2 linked regions of the Polyangium spumosum genome follow. The protein of the gene in region 1 interacts with the protein of each later gene in a pairwise test. Links are inferred from orthologs where the notes say so. Each region holds a gene or a part of one and is shown in the gene's direction. Other genes may lie near its edges.

Region 1 (7,320 bases):
GCGACGTCTCCCTCTCGAAGGGCCCCCGCGGCCTCGGCCCGCGCGAGCGCCGCGTCGAGGTCGTCCACCACGAAATCGAGGTGGACCGGCGTCCAGTGGCGGGCATAGGACCGAGGCGAGGTCGAGCCGGGGAAGGGGAGGTGATCCGCCGGCTTCACGAGCAGAAAGATCGCGGCGTTCGCGCCGAGGAGCTCCACGCCGGCGCCGCCGAAGCGGCGGCCGATCCGGAGGTCGAAGGCGCCGGTGTAGAATCGGATCGCGCGGTCGAGGTCATCGACGTCGATGTTGACGAGCAGGTTTGTCATCGGGCTTCATGGGAGCACGTCTCGGCGCTGCTCTCCAAGCCACGAGAGCCCCGCGTTGTAGATCACGTCGTGCCCGCCCAGAAAAACCACCACCGTCGCGCGTTCGCTCGTGCGTTCGAAGACCACCTTCGCCTTCGCCGCGTCGTAGAGCGGGCGCGGGTCGGGGATGCCGAGGGCCTCGGGGATGCTCCGCGTCTTCTTGATGCGCACGATGGCGCCCTCCGGGACCCGATCCTCGGGCGCGGCGAGGTCGTTGAAGGCGCGTAATGCGTGGTCCGGGGGGACGAGCTGGTCCCAGATCCCCACGCCGAGATACACGTTCACGCGTCCCCGCGCGCCTCTCAGGTGCGAGCGTGGGCTCCGCCGCCGGCACTCCTCCTCCGCGGGCGTGCCCGGCCGAGGCGCGCCGCCGCACGCCGCGGCGACCTCGTGCGCGTAATGGCGATCGGGCATGTTCGAGCGGAGATGGCCGTACCAGTCCACGAGGTCGTAAATGGGCACCCAGGAGACGACACCCGCCCAGATCTCCGGGTGCCGGCCCGCGAGCACGAGCGACGTCATCGCGCTGCCCGAGTAACCGACGAGGTAGATGCGCGACGTGTCGATCCTGGCGCGCCGCCTGGCATAGGCCACGGCGTCGAGGACGTCCCCGAGCGCGAGCTCGGAGGCCACCGAATGGGGCGTCCGGTAGGGGCCGCGGTGATCGGGGTGGATCATCACCCAGCCATTACGCTCCGCGAAGATCCCGTACGGGATCCCGATGTTCTGCAGGTAGTTCTCGCTCCAGCTATGGAGCGCCACGAGCAGCGGCCGGGGCTCGTCCCGGCCCGGATCGTAAAAGAGGGCGCGTTGCCTGGTCCCGTCGAGGGACGAGGTGATCTCGACCTCCTCGATGCGCGGCACGCGGGAGCGCCACACCAAAAAATCCTGCGCGCCGAACGGGAACGGACCGCCGGTCGCGCGTGGAAACTCCGGAATCAAGGAGAGCCGCTCGACCGCTCGTTCGGCCGGCGAGGGCAATGGCTCTGGCGCCGGCGTAGGCGCAGGTGGGCGGGTCTCCGCGTGAGCCGTGGGCGTCTCCCGACACCCCGAGAGGGGGATCCCCGCGAGCAGCACGAGCATGGAAACGATGGGGCTACGCATTTCGCTCCACCCCGAATCGAAGAGCAATCGCCGTGCCGCCATTTCGATCCGAACGTGCACGGGCGGGCGGGCGCGGCGACGCGCATTTCCGTGCGAATGCATGGCCCTGGCCGGGTGATGCCGCTATACCTGCCCGCTTCGAGAGACGAACGCATGTATCGTATCCAGAATCGTGTTGGGATCCTTGCTCTGGCGGCGCTCGTTGCGCTCTTTTTGATCACACAGGGCCCTCCGGCGCGCGCCGAGGGTTTGAAGCGCGTGGAGCCCGCGTTCACGCTCGCCTCCCGATTTCCAGGCGGCGAGGGCGCTTCGGGGCTCGGGGCCTGGAAGCAGCGCGTGCCCGGGGTCGAGCCCGTGACGATACAATCGTCGGCCGACGGCGCCGCGCAGCGCGCGATGTTTTACGACTCCGGCTCGCCGGGGAAGCGGCCTCTGATCGTGGTCTTGCATAGCTGGAGCACCGACTGGCGGCAGAACATCGGCATCCCGTATGCCATGTTCGCGAGGCAAAACGACTGGGTCTTCGTGCACCCCGATTTCCGCGGACCGTACCTCCGGCCCGAGGCCGCCGCCTCGGACCTCGCCGTGCAGGACATCCTCGACGCCGTCGCGTACGCGAAGCAGCGCGGCCACGTGGACGAGACGCGTATCTATCTCGCGGGCTTCTCCGGCGGCGGGATGACCGCGCTCGCGATGGCGGGCCGGCACCCGGAGGTCTGGGCGGGCGTCGTGGCCTGGGCGCCCGTGTACGACATCCCCGATTGGTACGTGTACAACAAGAAACACGCGCCGAAGCGGCATTATGCGCGCTTCATCGAGGGCGTGTGCCGCGGCGCGCCGAAGCCCGGCACGAAGGCGTTCGAGGCGTGCAAGCGCCGCAGCCCGAGCGCGCTCGCCGCGCGGGCCAAGCAGGCCGGCGTGCCCGTCTACGTCGCCACCGGCATCCGGGACGACGTCGTGCCCCCGCAGCACTCGATCTCCGCATTCAACGACCTCGCCGATCCGGCCGATCGGGTGGCCGACGACGTGCTCCCGAAGCTCCGCTCCCAGAAGGCCACGCGGCGCGTATCGGCGACCTCCGCCGACGATCTTTATCAGCGCGCCGGCGCCCCGGCGTACCTCACGCGCACCTCGGGCAACGCCACGCTCGTGCTCTTCGAGGGCGGGCACGACGTCGTCTTCGAAGCGGGCCTCGCCTGGCTGCGCGACAGGCGCAGGACGACGTCGAAAAACCCGTGAGTGTCGGTCCCACGGGTGGATTGTCGTTGTGGTGAGGCGGGAGAGCCTGTAGGAAAGGGGCTTCCGGGCGACGCGGGCGACGCGTAGGCCCGCTGGAGGTTCCTCTACATGGTTCATTCTCGCCTCGGTTTTGCCTCGGTCCTCGGATGGGTCCTCGTGTGCGCGGCCATCGCTGCTTGCGGTGACGAAAACAGCGGCAGCGGCGGCTCGGGGGGCAATGCGGGCACGGGCGGCACGGGCGGCACCGGCGGCACCGGCGGCATGGGCGGCACGGGCGGCATGGGCGGCGCTGGCGGAATGGGCGGCGCTGGCGGCGCGGGGATGGACCTCGTGATGACCGATGCCGACTTCGATTGTATCCTCGATTGGCAGAAGGTCCGCTCCTTCCGCGTCACGAACAAGCTCGGCAACCTCGACGCGACGCTCGCTGCCGCGAACGACCCCGGCATGTCCGATTACCCCGTGGGGACCGTGATCCAGCTCGTCCCGACGGAGGCGATGGTCAAGCGCGCGCCGGGCTTCTCCGCGACGTCCAGCGACTGGGAGTTTTTCTTCCTGGAGGTCTCGGACATGGGCACGAAGATCGTGCAGCGCGGCGTGACCGACGTCGTGAACCAGTTCGGCGGCAATTGCCTCGATTGCCACGCGAAGGCCCTGCCCGAGTACGATTTCGTCTGCGAGAAGGGCCACGGCTGTGATCCGCTGCCCATCGGCGACGACGTCATCCAGATGGCGCAGAACGGAGACCCGCGCTGCACGATGCCGTGAGGCCGGCGCCGTTCCTCCAGGCTCCGCAGGACGGCCTGTTTTTTTCGGATGCGCAAGGGCCCGCCGTCCGCTAAGTAGGCGCCCCGCATGATCCGGCTCGACTCCATTGGCAAGCGCCACGGCAAGCAGATCCTCTTCGTCGAGGCCTCTGCCGCCGTCAACCGCGGCGAGAAGATTGGCCTCGTCGGCCCGAACGGCTCGGGCAAGACCACGCTCTTCCGGATGATCACCCGCGAGGAGCAGCCGGACGAGGGGCAGATCGCCATCGATCGTGGCGCCACGGTCGGGTATTTCCGGCAAGACGTCGGCGAGATGAAGGGCAAGAGCATCGTCGCCGAGACGATGGATGGCGTCGGCCCCGTCTCCGACATCGCGGCCGAGCTCGCCGAGCTCGAGGCGGCGCTCGCGGATCCGGACCGCGTGGACGAGATGGAGGAGCTGCTCGAGCGATACGGGCAAGCCCAGGCGAAATGGAGCGAGCTCGACGGTTATGCGCTCGACGCGCGGGCGCGCGAGATCCTCGCGGGCCTCGGCTTCTCGAACGAGCTCATGGACAAGGACGTCGGTACGCTCTCCGGCGGCTGGAAGATGCGCGTGGCCCTCGCGAAGATCCTCCTGCTCCGGCCCGACGTGCTCCTGCTCGACGAGCCGACGAACCACCTCGACATCGAGTCGATCATCTGGCTCGAGGGGTTCTTGAAGTCGTACGAGGGCGCGCTCGTCATCACCGCCCACGATCGCGCCTTCATGAACCGGATCTGCACGAAGATCCTGGAGATCGACGGCGGCGATCTGACGACGTTCACGGGCAATTACGATTTTTACGAGCGGCAGCGGCAGATCGCGGCCGAGCAGGCCGAGGCGCAATACGAGCGCCAGCAGGCGATGCTCGCCAAGGAGATGCGGTTCATCGAGCGGTTCAAGACCCACGCGGCCAAGGCGGCGCAGGTCCAGAGCCGGGTGAAGAAGCTCGACAAGATCGAGAAGATGGAGCCGCCGAAGAAGAGCAAGCGGCCGCCGATGTTCGATTTCCGGGCGCCGCCGCGCTCGGGCGAGGACGTCGCCAAGCTCGAGGGCGTGGTGAAGCGGTACGGGAGCCGCACGGTGTACGACGGGCTCGATTTCCTGGTCCGGCGGCGCGAGCGGTGGTGCGTGATGGGCGTGAACGGCGCGGGCAAATCCACGCTGCTCAAGATCATCGCGGGCGAGCTCTCGCCGGACGTGGGGGGCGCGTCGCTCGGCGCGAGCGTGAAGCTCGGGTATTTCGCGCAGCACGCGATGGACGTGCTCGACCCGACGCTCACGGTCATCGGCACCCTCATCCATTCGTTCCCCGAGGCCTCCCTCGGCACGCTGCGCACGCTGGCCGGCTGCTTCGGCTTCTCGGGCGACGACGTGGAGAAATCCGTGCGTGTGCTCTCCGGCGGGGAGAAGGCGCGGCTCGTCCTCGCGCGGATGCTCTACGATCCGCCGAATTTCCTCGTCCTCGACGAGCCGACGAACCACCTCGACATCACCACGAAGGAGATGCTGGTGGAGGCGCTCTCGAATTTCGAGGGCACGATGCTCTTCGTCTCCCACGACCGCCATTTCCTCGCGGCGCTCTCGAACCGCGTGCTCGAATTGACGCCGGAGGGCGTGCACAAGTACGGCGGCGGGTACCTCGAATACGTGGCCACGAGCGGGCACGAGGCGCCGGGGCTCCGGCGGTAGCGGGCCCTTTCTCCCACGATGCCGACGCACGATATCGTCATCGTCGAGGACGACGAGGCCCTGCGGGGCTGGGTCGACGTCGTCGACGCCGCCGACGTCTGGGGTGTCCCCTCGTTCGAGGATGCTCGGTATCTGCGCGGCCTTCACCCGGGCCGCGTGGATTGGGTATTGCAGTATGACGGGCGGCCCGTGGGCGCGGCCTTCGTTCGACCCGCCGGCGGCGGGAGCGCAGGGCCGTGCGGCGTCGCGGGCGTGTGGGTGATTCCCGCGTTTCGTCGCCGGGGCCTGGGCTCGATCCTGCACCACGCGCTCTCGGAGCACGCGCGGCGGCTCGGGTTGCGCGAGCTGCAGATCGAGGCCCACGAGAGCCAGCGCGACGCCCGCGCCTACCTCGAGCGGCGTGGTTACGAGGAGATCGGCCGTGAGGTCGAGCTCGTGCTCGAGCTCGATGCGGTGCCGATGCCCGAGGTGAATCCTCCGGCCGGGATCACGCTCGTGACCCGGGCCGAGCGGCCGGACCTCTTGCACGGCATGTACGAGGTCGCGCGGGAGGCCATTCCCGACATCCCCGTGGACGAGGCGGACGAGGTGGGCTCCTTCGAGGCGTGGCTCGCCACGGACATGGACCGACCCATCCATACCCACGATTTCACGTTCATTGCCCTGGAAGGCGCCGAGGTGGTCGGGTATGCGGTGCTCCAGCGGGGCCGCGGCGGCGTCGCATTCCACAGCCTCACGGGTGTGCGGCGGGCGTGGCGCGGGCGAGGCATCGCGAGCTCGCTCAAACGCGCGCAGGTGGCGGCCGCGAAGCGATCCGGCTTCCGGCGCCTGGTGACGGAGAACGCCGAGGGGAACGACCCGATCCGGCACCTCAACGACGCCATGGGGTACAGGCCCGTCATGAGCACGATTGTCTTCCGCGGGCCGCTCCTCGGGGGCTGCTAGGGCCTGGGCGGCGAGAGCGCGAGATAGACCGTGCTCCAGAGCTGGAGCGCATTCGATTCATCCACGTGGCCCCGCGCCTGACCAAACGGGACGAGCCTGACCTCGCCGCCCGCGGGCTCCCAGCTCCACAGCTCCTCGGCGCGCCGCGCGCGGACGGCCTCGATACCCTCCCATGACGCGCGCTCGGCCGCCCGGAGCATTTCGCGTGTCCTCGTCGGGAGGCCCTCGCGCGCGAGCTGTCGGGACAGACCCGCGACCATGGCGGCTTGTTGCCATGACCAGACCACGGTCCCGTGGTAATCGGCCCGCGTGAACATCGCGGCGAGGGCAGGATCACCCGCGTACGCTGGATTCGCGACCAGCATGCCGACGTCCGTGCGGAGCCCGGCGGGGAACGGCCGCAAGAGCTCGCGGGCCACGATTTCGAGCAGCTCGGGCGAGGGCTCGTCGAAGAGCAGGACGAACGCCGTGTCCGAATGCATCACCGGGATCGGTCGGCCTGCGTCGTCGAGCGCGAGGGCAAGCAAGGGGATCGGGCCTTCGATCGACGCCACCGCACGAGCGCCGTCGAGGCCGAGCGCGGCGGCGTATTCGTTGACGCGCGCGCGCGCGACTTCTTCCGGGATCTCCAATCTGAAATAACGCTCGGCCCCTCTCCAGGCCTGGGCGAGGGCGCGCGCCTCGTCGGCCGCGGCGGGGTCCGGGCCGAGGAGATCACTCGCGAAGAGGCGCGCCGCCGCGCGCAGGGCGGCCGGGACGAGGGCCACGTTGACGTCGAACGGGATACGCCCGCCGCCGAGCCCCTGATTCGAATCGCGCCAGTTGCCCACCGAGAGGCCCGGCCCGAGCGCGATCAACGTCTCCGGGCCCGGGCGGGCCGCGAACGGGGCCGCGCGCGCGAGGACCCGCGCGAGGTTTTGCCGGAGCGCGTCGCGATAAAACCCGCCCGCAGGCGTCTCGCGGGCGAGGAACGCCTGCGCGCGCGCGCGCCCCGCGGGTGTATCGAGCAAGTAAACGGCGGCCAGGGGCGCGAGGAGGAAGTCGTCGTCGATCATCTTGTAGTCGAGGACGGGCGCGCGTAGATCCGCGGGCCGCGGGCCCGCCATCGATTGGAGCCACACCGCATATTCGCCGATCGCCTCCTCGTGCGCGACGTCGCCGTCCGGGGCGAGCCGATCGAGCACCGAGCCGAGGCCCGCCTCGATGG
Region 2 (7,832 bases), on another replicon or contig:
GCGACCCGATGTCCCCGCCCCTCTGGGCCCCGGCCGACGACAAGGGCCTGCCCGTCTTGCCTCGCCGTATCGATTACGAAGAAGGCGACATCCTCCTGCCGGGCTACGAGCTCAAGACGCGGCCTTCGCGCAGCCTCCTCATCGGCGGCATCGTCACCTTCGCCGTGCCCTACGGCCTCTCCGCGCTCGTCGGCGGCGCCTTCGCCTTCGACGACAACGACCGCGACTCCGAGACGTTCGGCCCGCTGCTCGTCCCCGTCTTCGGCCCCTTCATCACGCTCGGCGTCGACAACGCGCGCACCCAGGAATTCCCGAACCCGCGCAGCTCCGATGAGGACCTCTTCTCGTTCTTCATGCTCCTCAACGGCTTCACGCAGATGACCGGCGCCGCGATGATCGCCGCGGCCCTCCTCGTGCCCGAGAAGTACCTCGAGCGCGCGCAGGCGCTGCCCGGCAGGCCGGAGCTGCTCGTGGGCGGCAGCTCCGCCGCCGTGCGCCTCCACTTCTGATTCAGGTCGCTCGGGCCATCATCCAGGTCCAGTCGAGCGGCGATCCCGCCTCGTCCCCCTGGTTGCGCACGCGCAGCACGGCGCGACGCGGGTTCGCCGACAGATGCCGCAGGATCCAGAACACCGTCTCCGGATCGTCGTTGCCCGCGGCCTCCGCGACCTCCGCGAGCGACAGCGCCGTACCGGCCTTCGCGCGGAGCGCGCCGAGCACGCGATGCTCGAGCTCGATCACCGCTTGCGCCGCCTTCTTCCCCGCCTCCACGCCCGGCTGGTGGTAGGCGTTGATGTCCACGAGCTCCGCGTAGATCCCCACGGCCCGCTCGTAGAGCGCGATGAGCGCGCCGAGCGACGCCGCGTCGAGCGCCTCCAGCGTGATCGTGATCGACGCGCGCCCTCGCTCGTCGAGCGCGCGCCGCGTGCCTTGCAGGAACCCCGAGAGGTAATCACCCGACGTCGTGTCCGGCTCGACCATCACGTCGCCGCGCCGCGGGGCGCGATCGAGCAGCACCTCGATGAACGTCACGAAGAAGTTGTCGACCCCGTCGCGTAGCTGCTGCACGTACGCGTGTTGATCCGTCGAGCCCTTGTTGCCGTAGACGCTGATCCCCTGCCAGACCTCGCGCCCGCGTCGATCGAGCCGCTTGCCGAGCGACTCCATCACGAGCTGCTGCGCGTAACGGCTGAAGAGCTCGAGCCTGTCCTTGTACGGCAGGAGCACCATGTCCTTCTTGCCCGCGCCTCCCGTCGCCGCGAGCCACGCCGCCGCGAGCAGGGCCGCGGGGTTCTTCTTCGTCACGCGTGATCGCGTCACCTCATCCATCACGCGCGCGCCGCGCAACATGTCCTCCACGTCGAGCCCTTGCAGCGCCGCGGGCAAGAGCCCCACCGCGCTGAGCTCGCTCGTCCGACCGCCGACCCAGTCCCACATCGGGAAACGATCGAGGAAGCCGCGCGTGATGGCGTGCGCGTCGAGCGCGCTGCCCTCGCCCGTCACCACCACCGCGTGTTTCGCGAAATCGAGCCCGAGCCGCGTGTACGCCGCCTCGGCTTCGAGCATCCCGTTGCGCGTCTCCTTCGTGCCGCCCGACTTCGAGATGACGACCACGAGCGTGCTCGGGAGTGCGTCGCCGATCGCGGCGAGGGTGCGATCGAATCCGTCGGGATCGGTGTTGTCGAAGAACCAGACGCGCATGCGATCCGCGGGCGAACCGAGCGCCGCGGACACGAGCTGAGGCCCGAGCGCCGAGCCCCCGATGCCGATCAGGAGCACATCACGAAAGCGGCTCGCTCGCTCGGGGCGGATCCGCGCGGCGTGCACGTCCTCGACGAACGTGAGCGCGCGCCCGAGCGTGCTCGTGATCGCGTCGCGGATCGCGGGATCCGGCGCGAGCTCCGGCGCGCGCAGCCAGTAGTGCCCCACCATGCGGTTCTCGTCGGCGTTCGCGACGGCGCCGCGCTCGAGCGCGGCCATCGCCTCGTACGCCGCCTGGAGGCGCGGCTCGAGCGCGTCGAGGAAACCTTCGGGCCAGAGGATCCGGCTCGTGTCCAGCCAGAAGCCGAGGCCCTCGTCGTGAAACAGGTGCGCGCGAAACCGATCGAGCCCGTCGTTCATCGTCTCGTCCCATCCCCGTCCGTGGCGCCTGGCCGGGCTCTTTCCCGGCCGTCCCCACTTGGTCTTCGCGTGGTTGTAGCAAAGACGTGGGCCCGGGCGCCCGCTCGGCGTCTGGTCTCTCGGCTTTCCATGGCGCCGAGAACCGAAAAAACTGCGCTGGCGGCGGCACCGATCCCGCGTTATTTCCCTGCCGCCCCAATGCCACCCATGCAGCTTGATTTCGGCATCAACGCAGGGTTCGTCGAAGAGCTCTACGCCCAGTACCAGGAGAACCCGGAGAAGGTCGACCCGAGCTGGCGGGCCTTCTTCGACAAACAACGCGGCCCTTCGCAGGCGACCGCGGCGGTGTATCGAGCGCCCGCGCTGGCCGCTCCGCCCGTGACGGCGCCGCTGGCCGAGCCGCCGCGCTTCACGAACGGCGGCCCTGCGCCCGCGCAGGCGAGCCTGTTCACGCAGGAGCCCACGCGCAAGCGCCGCTCGTCGCCGCCGCCGCCGCCGCCGCGCGTGCCGGGCTTCGATTTCATCTCCTCCGAGCAGCAGATGATGTCGACCGCGGCGACCCGCGCGCGTGTCTACCAGCTCGTCAACGCGTACCGCGTGCGTGGCCATCAGTTCGCGCACATCGATCCGCTCGGCCTGCCGCCGCCCGCGCCGCCGGAGCTCGAGCTCGACAACTTCGACCTCAGCGAGGCGGACCTCGACCAGCCCTTCCCCACGGTCGATCTCGCCGGCCTGCCGGCGATCTCCACGTTGCGCGAGGTCTGCAACCGCCTCGAGGAGACCTACTGCCGATCGATCGGCGTCGAGTTCACGCACATCGAGGATCCGGTCCAGCGCATCTGGCTGCAGCGGCGCATGGAGGCGACGAAGAACCGCCTCGAGCTCAGCCGCGACAAGCAGCTCCGCATCCTCACGAAGCTCTCCGACGCCGAGATCTTCGAGCAGTTCATCCATCGCAGCTACGAGGCTGGCACGAAGCGCTTCTCGCTCGAAGGCGGCGAGGCGCTCATCCCGCTGCTCGACCTGCTCATCGAGCGCGCCGGCGCCGAGGGCGTCGAAGAGATCGTCCTCGGCATGGCCCATCGCGGCCGCCTCAACGTGCTCGCCAACATCCTCGAGAAGAGCACGCGCGAGATCTTCGCGCACTTCGAGGACAACGACCCCCAGCGGTACGTCGGCGGGGGCGACGTGAAGTACCACCTCGGTTACTCCAACGATCGCATCACGGAGTCGGGCCACAAGGTCCACCTCACGCTCACGTTCAACCCGAGCCACCTCGAGTTCGTGAACCCCGTGGTCGAGGGCCGCACGCGCGCCAAGCAGGATCGCCTCAGCGTCCGCCTCCCCGACGAAGCGGCGCGCAAGGTCATGCCCTTGCTCATCCACGGCGACGCCGCGTTCATCGGCCAGGGCATCGTCTCCGAGACGCTCAACATGACGGGCCTCGAGGGCTACAAGACCGGCGGCACGATCCACGTGATCGTGAACAACCAGGTCGGCTTCACGACGAACCCGAGCGAGTCGCGCTCCACGCGTTACGCGTCCGACATCACGCGCATGCTCAAGGTCCCCGTCTTCCACGTGAACGGCGAGGATCCCGAGGCCGTCGCGCAGGTCGCGTTGCTCGCGATCGAGTGGCGCCAGCGCTTCGGCATGGATGTCGTGATCGACATGTACTGCTACCGCCGCTACGGCCACAACGAGGGCGACGAGCCGCGCTACACGCAGCCGCGGATGTACGCCGTCATCGACAAGAAGCCGACGGTCCGGCAGATGTACGTCAAGCGCCTGGTCGAGATGGGCCAGGTCAGCGAGGAGAAGGCCGAGGAGATCCTCCTGAAGCGCCGCGAGGCGCTCAACATGGAGCTCCAGGAGGTCAAGCAGAAGGGCTTCGCGCCGGTCACCTATGCGATGGCCGGCGTGTGGAAGAGCTACCGCGGCGGCCGCGACGCCGACACGCCCGAGGTGCCGACGGGCGTCCCCGCCGAGAAGCTCATCGACCTCTCGCGCCGCCTGCTCGAGCTGCCGGGTGATTTCAAGGTGCACCCGAAGGTCATGCCGATCTTGAAGGCGCGCCACGATCGCCTCGTGAAGGGCGAGCCCTTCGACTGGGGCACGGGCGAGATGCTCGCGTACGCCACGCTCCTCTCCGAGAAGACGCCCGTGCGCATCTCGGGCCAGGACGTGCGCCGCGGGACGTTCAGCCATCGCCACGCGGTCGTCGTCGACATCGAGACGGGCGCGAGCTTCGCCCCGCTCTCGCGTGTCGCCGAGCCGCCGGCGCGCCTCGACATCCACAACAGCCCCCTCAGCGAGGCGGGCGTGCTCGGCTTCGAGTTCGGCTACGCGCTCGACTACCCCGACGCGCTCGTCATCTGGGAGGCGCAGTTCGGCGACTTCCTCAACGGCGCGCAGGTCATCGTCGACCAGTTCATCACGTCGAGCGAGGACAAGTGGCACAGGCTCTCGGGCCTCGTCCTCTTCCTGCCGCACGGCTACGAGGGGCAGGGCCCGGAGCACTCGAGCGCGCGTATGGAGCGCTTCCTCCAGAACAGCGCCGAGGACAACATCCAGGTCTGCAACCTGACGACGCCCGCGCAGCTCTTCCACGCGCTGCGCCGCCAGGTCCTTCGCCCGTGGCGCAAGCCGCTCATCATCGCCACGCCGAAGAGCCTCCTGCGTGTCGCCACCACGGCCAAGGGCCCGCGCCCCGTCTCGACGATCGACGACCTCGCGAACGGCAGGTTCCATCGCGTGATCGGCGACGACGTGGTCGATCCGTCGAAGGTCAAAAAGATCCTGCTCTGCTCGGGCAAGATCTACTACGACCTCGCCGTGACCCGGGAGCAGCGCGGGCTCGACGACGTGGCCATCGTGCGCCTCGAGCAGCTCTTCCCGCTGAACCACGAGCTCACCGACGCGCTCGCGAACTACAAGGAAGGCACGAAGCTCGTGTGGGTCCAGGAAGAGCCCGTCAACTACGGCTCCTGGTACTACATCAACGCCGTCCTTCCCCAGTTCTTCGGCGGACGTTTCCCGCTCTCCGTCGTGGGCCGCCAGCCGAGCGCGAGCCCCGCGACCGGCTCGAAGGCGAGCCACAACCTGGAGCAGAAGCGCCTCATGGACGAAGCCTTCGCCTGACGGCTTCGCTCCACGACCCATGGTAACCTCCGTGTGCACCCCACGTGTGCATGGAGGTTGTTCATGGTTCGTGTCCTCTCTGGAATTTCTGCGCTCCTCGTCGTTTCCCTCCTCGGATGCTCGTCGCAGGTGAGCGGAGGAGGATCGCCGTCCGACGGCGCCACCGGCACGAGCACGAGCACGGGCGCGGGCAGCAGCGGCGGTGTCGCCCTCGAGATCACGACGTGCGCCGAGCTCGACGCGGAGCTCGCGAAGGAGCGGCAAGCCATCATGAGCTGCACCTCCGACGCCGAGTGTGGCCAGGACCTGAAGGGCACGAGCTGCGGCTGCACGCGCAACCTCGTCGCGCGCCTCGACGCGGACACCACGCGCTTCTACGAGCTGCTCCAGCGAGGCCAGGATCTCGAATGCGACCCGGGCCTCGTGAGCACCTGCGATTGTCCGAACGCGAATGGGTTTGTCTGCAAGAGCGGCACGTGCGGGTGGAACTACGTCCCCTGACGGCCCGCTGCCTGCGTCAGGCGTCCGCCTTCCCCTCGGCGAACCGCACCGCATACACCGGCGGCAGGTGATTCGAGATCACCTGCCATGAATCCCCGCCGTCCTCGCTGATCCAGAGCGATCCCGTCGTCGTCCCGAACGCCAGCACGTCGCCCGTCCCGTCCACGTCGAGCCCGTGGCGGTACGTCAGATCAAACGCGTTCGCCTGGGGCAAACCTCTCTCGAGCACCGTGAAGCTCTCCCCGCCGTCGCGCGTCCGCGCCACCACCACCTTCCCGTCGACCGGGATCCGCTGCTCGTCCTTCTTCGCCGGCACCACCCACGCCGTCTTCGGATCCTTCGGGTGGACCGCCATCGCGAAGCCGAACTTGCTCGGCTTCACCGACGTCACCTCCTGCCACGTCTTGCCCCTGTCCGTGGAGCGGAAGAGCCCGTTGTGGTGCTGTACCCAGAGCGCGTCCGGCTGCGCCGCGCAGCTCACGAGGCGGTGCGGGTCCTGGATCGACGGATCGTCCCGGCGCTCGGGTGGCATGTATTCGGCGTACATGCCCTTCGTGCGTGTCTCCCACGTCGCGCCCTCGTCCGTCGAGCGCCACACGCCCCCGCTGGAGATGGCCACCATCACCCCGGCCTCATCCACCACGATCGAGTGAATCCCTGGCCAGTCGTAGCCGCCGCCGAACCAGCCCTTGCGGCTCGGGTGATCCCAGAGCCCACGATTGAGCTCCCACGATTGCCCTCCGTCCGTCGACTTGAACAAGCCGCCCGGGATCGTCCCGCACCACAGGTGCCCCGGCTGATCGTCGCGGCCCGCCTCCAGGCTCCACAGGACCTCCACGCGCTGCGGCCATTCCCGACCGTCGGGCGTCTTCTCCGGCTCTGCCCCTTCCGGCAGCGGAGGGTAGGCCGGCGCCGGCATCTCCTCCCATGTCCCGCCGGCGTCCGTCGAGCGCCGGAGCTTCACCCCGAAATGCCCCAGCGCGAGCGCTGCGTAGAGCGCCCCGTCGCGTCGATCCGGCAGCACCATCGAGACGTGGTCGCCGAGGAACGAGACCTCGCCGATCGTCCAGCCTGCTTGCCTTCGATCGAGACGGAACAGCCCTTTTCGCGTCGCCACGTACAACCTGCTCGACATGGTCCCTCTAACCCCCGGAAAGGGCCTGCATCACGTAAATCACCGATCCTGCGCCGACCTCGTCCCCGAGGCCCGTTCGATCGGTCGTCTGATGGCCGTCGACGAAGATCACCACATGCTTTCGGACGACGCCCTGCTCGTCGAGGACATACGCCCGCACGGCGGGCTCCGCGGCGAAGTACACGTCGAGCGCCTCGCGGACGGTGCGCCCTTCGACGTCGCGCGCGGGGCAGGGGACGTGCCTCGCGATATGCTGGGTGAACGTGACGCGCGGCATGCGTGCACCCGAGCCTCGCGGACGAGGAGCGGGTTTGTCAAGGCGAGGTTGCGCCTCTCCAGGGAAAATTCTGCCACCCCGCTCGGGGCACCCCCGACTTGCGGCCCGCAGGTGGCCGCCCGTGTCGTCTACCGAGACCATTCCGTCCCTTGAGATACTACTTACGTGTGATTGCTTTTTGACGCCGAGCCGTTGGAACATCGCAGCATGGGAAACCCCCCGCGAGACCCCGCCGGCGATCGGGAGAGGCGCGAGCCAGGCAAACACGACTCGGGGTTGTACCCGGCCGAACGCGGGGATTGCTCGTGGGGGGAGAGCGGCGAGGCGGTGGCCGTCCTCCGCGAGAGCGAGGAGCGCTTCCGCCTGGCCACCGAGGCCATCCGCGGCGTCGTCTACGACTGGGATTTCGCCACGAACCAGGTCTGGCGCTCGGGCGGCCTCTGCGACGTGCTCGGCTTCTGGCCCGAGGAGATCCCCAGCACCGAGGCCTGGTGGCGCAGCCGCATCCACCCCGAGGACCTCGCCCGCTTCTCCGGCCGCACGACGCTCCGCAACGTGAACCGGCCCGTGCTCGACGCGGAGTACCGCATCCGCCACCGCGACGGCCGCTGGCTCTGGGTCTGGGACCACGCCCGCATGGTCCTCGACGACAGCGGC

What was found.
Region 2: the proteins of GF068_RS30810 (region 1) and GF068_RS09990 interact in binary tests that used the Escherichia coli proteins (3 or more experiments, as listed by UniProt). The link is inferred for Polyangium spumosum from one-to-one orthologs.

Annotation. Positions count from the first base shown.
Region 1 is NZ_WJIE01000011.1:6,457-13,776, forward strand. What follows is about bases 2,890-5,855. They hold GF068_RS30810 (ABC-F family ATP-binding cassette domain-containing protein), read left to right. Parts: upstream 2,890-3,542; coding sequence 3,543-5,168; downstream 5,169-5,855. Other genes in these bases: GF068_RS30805 (hypothetical protein), read left to right, coding at 2,890-3,455; GF068_RS30815 (GNAT family N-acetyltransferase), read left to right, coding at 5,187-5,855. In the rest of the region: GF068_RS30790 (VOC family protein), read right to left, coding at 1-305; GF068_RS30795 (alpha/beta hydrolase family protein), read right to left, coding at 312-1,448; GF068_RS43815 (alpha/beta fold hydrolase), read left to right, coding at 1,707-2,687; more of GF068_RS30805, read left to right, coding at 2,796-2,889; more of GF068_RS30815, read left to right, coding at 5,856-6,113; GF068_RS30820 (hypothetical protein), read right to left, coding at 6,110-7,320. UniProt on the Escherichia coli protein: Genetic data indicate it may be involved in ribosome assembly or function.
Region 2 is NZ_WJIE01000002.1:989,619-997,450, reverse strand. The notes cover bases 1,985-5,462. They hold GF068_RS09990 (2-oxoglutarate dehydrogenase E1 component), read left to right. Parts: upstream 1,985-2,328; coding sequence 2,329-5,262; downstream 5,263-5,462. Other genes in these bases: GF068_RS09985 (hypothetical protein), read left to right, coding at 5,326-5,462; GF068_RS09995 (glucose-6-phosphate isomerase), read right to left, coding at 1,985-2,121. In the rest of the region: GF068_RS10000 (hypothetical protein), read left to right, coding at 1-509; more of GF068_RS09995, read right to left, coding at 511-1,984; more of GF068_RS09985, read left to right, coding at 5,463-5,763; GF068_RS46965 (WD40/YVTN/BNR-like repeat-containing protein), read right to left, coding at 5,780-6,898; GF068_RS09975 (MoaD/ThiS family protein), read right to left, coding at 6,906-7,175; GF068_RS09970 (hybrid sensor histidine kinase/response regulator), read left to right, coding at 7,383-7,832. UniProt on the Escherichia coli protein: E1 component of the 2-oxoglutarate dehydrogenase (OGDH) complex which catalyzes the decarboxylation of 2-oxoglutarate, the first step in the conversion of 2-oxoglutarate to succinyl-CoA and CO(2).